2 linked regions of the Rheinheimera salexigens genome follow. The protein of the gene in region 2 interacts with the protein of the main gene of each other region in a pairwise test. Links are inferred from orthologs where the notes say so. Each region holds a gene or a part of one and is shown on either strand. Other genes may lie near its edges. The genes, in order: BI198_RS04860 and lysA.

Region 1 (3,168 bases), 870 kb from region 2 along the record:
CAAATATCGCCGTCAGTAAATGGGCTTCGATGCCTGGGCCTTGGTCGGTTATTTGCAATTGAATATCATTACCTAACCGTTTTAACTGACAACTTACCGTGCTGGCGGTTGGGCTATATTTAATAGCATTACGCAGCACATTTTCAATGGCACGGCCTAACATTTGGCTATCAGCTTCGACTTCAATATTAGGCTCAGCTTGTAGTAGCACTTGTTGCTGTTTAGCATCGGATTCAACTTGGTTAACTGCAATGATTTCTGCAATTAATTCAGTTAAATCAAAAGTATGCTTTTGTAACTGATATTGGCCAGCATCTAATTTACTGTAGGTCAGTAATTCATCTAGCATGGCATCTAAGCGATCTAGCTCTTGTTTTATTCTGGGCATTTGCTGTAAATCTTGCTGGCGTTCGGTTAAACCTAATGCCAGCTGAGCTCTGGCTAAAGGTGAGCGCAACTCATGAGAAATATCCCGCAATAAGCGCTGCTGATTAGTTAATAAAGCACTAATACGTTCGGCCATAGTATTAAAACTATGCCCAAGCTGGCCTAATTCGTCTTTACGCTTAATTAAGTGCTTAACGCGTACATCCAACTGACCGTTAGCAAATTCTAAGTTGCGTTGTAATAACTCACGCAACGGCCGCGAAATGGAAATAGCTAAAATAAAGCTGGCGACGGCAGAGATAAATAGCGTAAATATTAAAACAATATGCTGTGGCGCATCATTGATATGCCACCAAGGCCGAGCTCGGCGTTGCCGTTTTTGATATAAAGCCAGTGACTCATCACCAAGTTGTAATAAAAAAGGCCCCGCGACGGTTATATTACGGTGCTTTAGCCAACCTGGACGTGCAAGCTGAGATAATTCTGTTAACCAGTTTTGATCAAAGTCAGCGGGTAATGCTGAGTCACTGCTAATGTGATTTGTAGTGGTATTAACCACTAGCCAGCGATCAGGCTGTTGCTGTTGTAACTGACGAATTAAGGCTTTGCTATCGCTTAATTGCTGATAGCGGTCTACCTGATGCTGTAATTGACTTGCAATATTATGGGGTAAGCGACGGATCTCAGTTGGCTCAGTTAAGCTGCGTGATAGCATCACGGCACTAATTACGGCACTAAGTAATACTAACCAGAACCAAATAAAAATTCGTCCAGCAAGATAATGAAAAGGATTTAGTGATTTCAATTTAACATTCTCATTATAATGACCATAAAATAGTATTACTCAGCTGGCAGCAATAAATAGCCGGCACCGCGCAACGTTTTAATTTTTCATCCGGGCAATATTGACTAATTTTTACGAATATTACTGATATGCATATCTAAACTGCGATCATACATTTGTAATCGCTTACCTAATACTTTTTTACTTAACTCATCTTTGCTATGCACTACGCCAGGTTGCTGCATCAGAATTTCCAGTAACTGAAATTCAGTTACGGTTAAATTCAATACTTGGTCATTACATTGTACTTGACGATTTTGCGGATTAAGTATTAAGCCATTAACATTAAGAATGGTAGTAAGGTTGGTGGGCGCTTGCATTAAGTCGGCGCGGCGTAAAATAGCCTTAATGCGTGCCACTAATTCACGCGGGTTAAAGGGTTTGGCTAAGTAATCGTCTGCGCCTAGCTCTAAACCAACAATACGGTCGACATCATCACCACGGGCAGTAAGCATTAAAACTGGGCAGTAGTTGTCATTACGCAGTGCTTTTAATACGCTTAAACCATCCATGCCTGGTAGCATAATATCTAATAATATTAACTGGTATTGGCCTGTTCTGGCTTCAGCTAAACCATTAGGCCCAGTATGCTCGGCATGAAAGCTTAAACCGTCAAGTGCCAGATATTCTGCCACCAGCTGGCAAAGCTCAATATCATCATCGATCATTAATATGGCTGACATAGCACCTCCTTTTGCTTGAGTGTACGCAATCTAGGTTGTAAGCAGTTTATCTTTACAGGATCTTTACCTGTTGTTTGCGTTGCTTTGCATTGGATGTTTTATGCTGTAACTGTCAAATCGGTTACAGCATGAATCAAATAAATTACCAAGCAACGGAGTAATCAAAATGAAAGCGAACATAAAATTATCTACTTTAATTGCAGTAATACTGACAGTAAGCAGTTTAAGTGTGGCTAGTGTCGCCGTAGCACAGGTTGATACTAGCGCCAAGTCGAATATACAGTATAAACAACATTCTAGAATACATTCACCGCAACATAGATTTATGCGTATGTTTAAATCGGTTGATCTAACGGATGAGCAACAGCAGCAAATGCAGTTATTAATCCAGCAACATAAAGCAGATCGTAATAGCCAAAGCGCGAGCAAACAGCAATATAGTGACACTAAAGCGGCAATAAGCCAATTAATGCAAGCTGATCACTTTGATCAAGCGCAAGCAGAACAACTGCTTCAGCAACGTCAAGTACAGCAACAACAGCGACAGCTACAACGTTTGAAATTGCAATATGACCTGTTGCAGGTTTTAACGCCAGAGCAACGGCAGCAGTTAGCTAAGGCTAAAAAACAAGCTCAACATAAGCGAGTAAAACATAAACAAACGAGAAATACTCATAACGCTTGAGCAAATAGATAATTAGCAAAAGCTGACTAAGGCATGATTAGCAGATGATTGTAAATTGTTGGTGTACATTATTAATTGTACAGGCCATTAAATATCAGCATCTGCTTTTTGTGCTACTTAATTGCAATAATTCAATTAGTGAATTTGCAGTGCTGCTTTGGTTAATGGTCATTATCTAGATATTATCATCAAAAGCTGCAACGAAAAATGTTAACTTGTAGGTGAGTGATGATTAGTCAATATAACTTCTAATTCAAATGAAAAATATATGATATTTAGCTGATATTATAAGTTTTGATGTTAAAGTGAATATAATAATTAATATAAATTACAATTACTTATAAATGATATTGATTTTTTCATGCGAAAAATCTAATGAAAATGTGATATCGCAATCTACCACCTCACAATGTACCTTTATTAGGTAATTCTTGAATGGGTAAAAGCTTGTTTTAGGTTATAATCAAGTGCCACTAAATAGGGGATACCTAATGCATAGCTATGTGCGTACTTATAGCTATATAAATAATATTGAAATATTGAAATATTGAAATATTGAAATATGGGAA
Region 2 (3,232 bases):
ACTGCTCGTTTTGTCTAGCGATAGACATTAACCGAGTTATATCATCTTCTAGCACTTGAATTTTTTCGCGTTGCATTTCTAATTGACGCTCAACTAAAGACACACTGCCACGTTGCTGATGCGATATGCGTAATGACGCTAATAGCTGAGGCCGTTGCTGAAAAAACTCAGGATGGTCTTGTAAATAATCGCTAACCACTTCAGCGGCAATAATATCTTGTTGTACTATGGGGTTTGTCATAAGGCTATTTGTCCGTCATAAACGTGTTCTGCCGGGCCGGTCATTTTAACGGGATGGCCAGGGCCGTTCCAGCGAATGTGTAAGCTACCGCCTGGCAAGTCGACTTGCACTTGTTGTTGTAGTTTATTTTGCAGTTGGCCAATCACCACCGCTGCACAAGCACCGGTACCGCAAGCTAAAGTTTCACCTGCGCCACGTTCCCAAACCCGTAATTTAATATGGCTAGGTGACAATACTTGCATAAAACCAATGTTCGCCCGTTCAGGAAAACGCTCATGCAGTTCAAAAATAGGGCCTTGCACGATAACGGCAGCAGTAGTGACTTCGTCGACAATTATTACCGCATGCGGATTACCCATCGAAACCACACCACAAAGCAAAGTATGTTCTTCGGCGCGTAAAATATAAGTTAACTCTTGTTTCTGGGCTTTAAAAGGAATTCGCGCCGGCTCTAATTGCGGAATGCCCATATTAACAGTGACTTGGCCATCGGCTTCAATATACAGTGTAATTTTACCTGACTGAGTGCTAACGCCAATTTTATGCTTGTTAGTTAAGCCACGGGCGCGTACAAATTTAGCAAAACAGCGAGCACCATTACCGCATTGTTCTACTTCAGTGCCATCAGCATTAAAAATACGGTAATGAAAGTCGAGTTCAGGATCATAAGGTGGCTCTACCATCAGTAACTGATCAAAGCCGATGCCGGTATTGCGATTAGCTAAGGCTTTAATCTGCTCTTTGGTCAGAAATACATTTTGGCTTACCGCATCGACCATCATAAAGTCGTTACCTAAGCCATGCATTTTAGAAAAATGTAGTAACATTCGCGCCTTATAAATTAACTAATTAATACTTGTTCGCCACGCCATAAATCTTGCCATTGCTCACGGGCACGGATTAAATGCATGGTAGAACCATCTATTAATACTTCAGCAGCACGCGGCCGACTATTATAGTTAGAGCTCATGGTAAAGCCATAAGCCCCAGCAGAGCACACAGCAAGTAAATCGCCTTGGCTAATCGCTAGAGGGCGATCTTTACCTAAAAAGTCACCTGTTTCACAGACGGGGCCAACTACATCATAAACGGTGCTTGGCAGCGAATCATTTAACACCACAGGCACAATATTTTGCCAAGCACTGTACAGCGCAGGACGAATTAAATCATTCATAGCAGCATCGACAATAGCGAAATTCTTTTCACTACCCGGCTTTAAGTATTCAACTTTAGTTAATAACACCCCAGCATTGGCCATTATGGCGCGACCTGGCTCCATAACCAATTCTAAGTGTGGGTAGTCGGTTAAACGTTTTACCACTTGGCTAATATAATCAGCAGGAGATGGCGGTGTTTCATCATCATATCTAACACCTAAACCACCACCAATATCAATATGTTGCAACACTATACCGTTAGCAGAAAGTTGCTCAATTAATTTGAGTAATTTTTCTAAAGCATCTAAAAAAGGTTGTACTTCAGTAAGCTGCGAGCCGATATGGCAATCAACACCAACAACATCAATATGACTATAACTGGCTGCGGTTTGATAAATTTGTTCAGCCTGTAAAATATCAATACCAAATTTATTAGCTTTTAAGCCGGTAGAAATATACGGGTGGGTTTTGGCATCAATATCGGGATTAACGCGAATAGAAACCGGTGCCACTTTATTGGCTGCACTGGCCACTTGCTGTAATTGCTCTAACTCAGCGCTAGATTCAACGTTAAAACATTTAATACCTAAATCCAGGGCAAAGCGCATTTCATCTGCGGTTTTAGCCACACCGGAAAATACCACTTTTGCCGGATCACCACCGGCGGCAATAACCCGACGTAATTCACCTGCTGAAACAATATCAAAGCCACTACCTTGTTTTGCTAAAAGGTTTAAAATAGCTAGGTTACTGTTCGCCTTAACGGCATAACAGACTAAACTTGCCGGATGCTTAGCGGCGGCATCGGCAAAAGCATGGTATTGACGCTCAATGGCAGCACGAGAATAGACATAACATGGCGTGCCAAATTCTTGGGCAACCTTATTTAGCGGTTGCTGTTCAGCAAAAAGTATTTGGTTTTGATAATTAAACTGGTCCACTGGGTTCACCTGCTGATTTTATTGTTTTATTTTCGTCTGGCAGAGCGTTGTTTTGGTCTGGCTTCGCCACTTCTGCTGGCGTTTGTGGTAAGGTAAGCGGGCCCATTTGGCCACATGCGCTTAACAAACTACACAGTACTAAGGTGCCAGATATCGTGAAAAGTGACCTTTTGGTTTTAAATGCTTGCATGATGTTATTTTTTTATGGTGATTGCGCTCTATAATCGCATTCTTAGCGGTAAAAGCAAACAGGTGAAACAAGATGAATGATTTTGAATATGATGAATTAACCGATAGTACATTATTAGCGGTTGAAGAAGCGATAGAACGTATAGACTTAGATCTAGATTATGAGTTCCATGAAGGCTTGCTTAGCATCACCTTTCCTGATCAAAGCAAGATTATCATCAACAAACAGCCACCCCTGCATCAGTTGTGGGTAGCAACTAAATTTAATGGCCACCATTTTGAATGGAAAGGCGATAAATGGATTGATAATCGTACCGGAGCCGAATTTTGGCAATTGCTAACCGACGTAGGCAGCCAACAAGCAGGTACTGCGATAAGCTTCGCAAAAAACTAATTTTATAAACTTTCTCGGATAGGTGTAATGGCTTTACTTCCTTTTGTTGATGTTGCTGCGCAGGGTGAAACCCGCGCAGTCGTAGTTTGGTTACATGGCTTAGGTGACTCTGGACATGGTTTTGCGCCAATAGTGCCTGAGTTAAATATTCCTGCTGATGCAGGCATTCGCTTTATTTTTCCGCATGCGCCAGAACAAGCTATTACGGTTAATGGTGGCATGCGTATGCGCGCCTGGTACGACATTAAAACCATGGATTTATCGCATCGGGCTGATGAAGCCGGCGTGCGGCAATCAGCAACAGCGGTGA

The links.
Region 1: the proteins of lysA (region 2) and BI198_RS04860 interact in binary tests that used the Escherichia coli proteins (3 or more experiments, as listed by UniProt). The link is inferred for Rheinheimera salexigens from one-to-one orthologs.

Annotation. Positions count from the first base shown.
Region 1 is NZ_MKEK01000001.1:1,042,342-1,045,509, forward strand. What follows is about bases 106-2,937. They hold BI198_RS04860 (response regulator transcription factor), read right to left. Parts: upstream 1,915-2,937; coding sequence 1,297-1,914; downstream 106-1,296. Other genes in these bases: BI198_RS04855 (ATP-binding protein), read right to left, coding at 106-1,192; BI198_RS04865 (Spy/CpxP family protein refolding chaperone), read left to right, coding at 2,081-2,599. Outside these bases: more of BI198_RS04855, read right to left, coding at 1-105. UniProt on the Escherichia coli protein: Response regulator member of the two-component regulatory system CpxA/CpxR which responds to envelope stress response by activating expression of downstream genes including cpxP, degP, dsbA and ppiA.
Region 2 is NZ_MKEK01000001.1:174,565-177,796, reverse strand. What follows is about bases 212-3,107. They hold lysA (diaminopimelate decarboxylase), read right to left. Parts: upstream 2,340-3,107; coding sequence 1,083-2,339; downstream 212-1,082. Other genes in these bases: BI198_RS00865 (alpha/beta hydrolase), read left to right, coding at 2,950-3,107; cyaY (iron donor protein CyaY), read left to right, coding at 2,602-2,922; lptM (LPS translocon maturation chaperone LptM), read right to left, coding at 2,326-2,529; dapF (diaminopimelate epimerase), read right to left, coding at 238-1,068; BI198_RS00890 (DUF484 family protein), read right to left, coding at 212-241. Outside these bases: more of BI198_RS00890, read right to left, coding at 1-211; more of BI198_RS00865, read left to right, coding at 3,108-3,232. UniProt on the Escherichia coli protein: Specifically catalyzes the decarboxylation of meso-diaminopimelate (meso-DAP) to L-lysine. Is not active against the DD- or LL-isomers of diaminopimelate.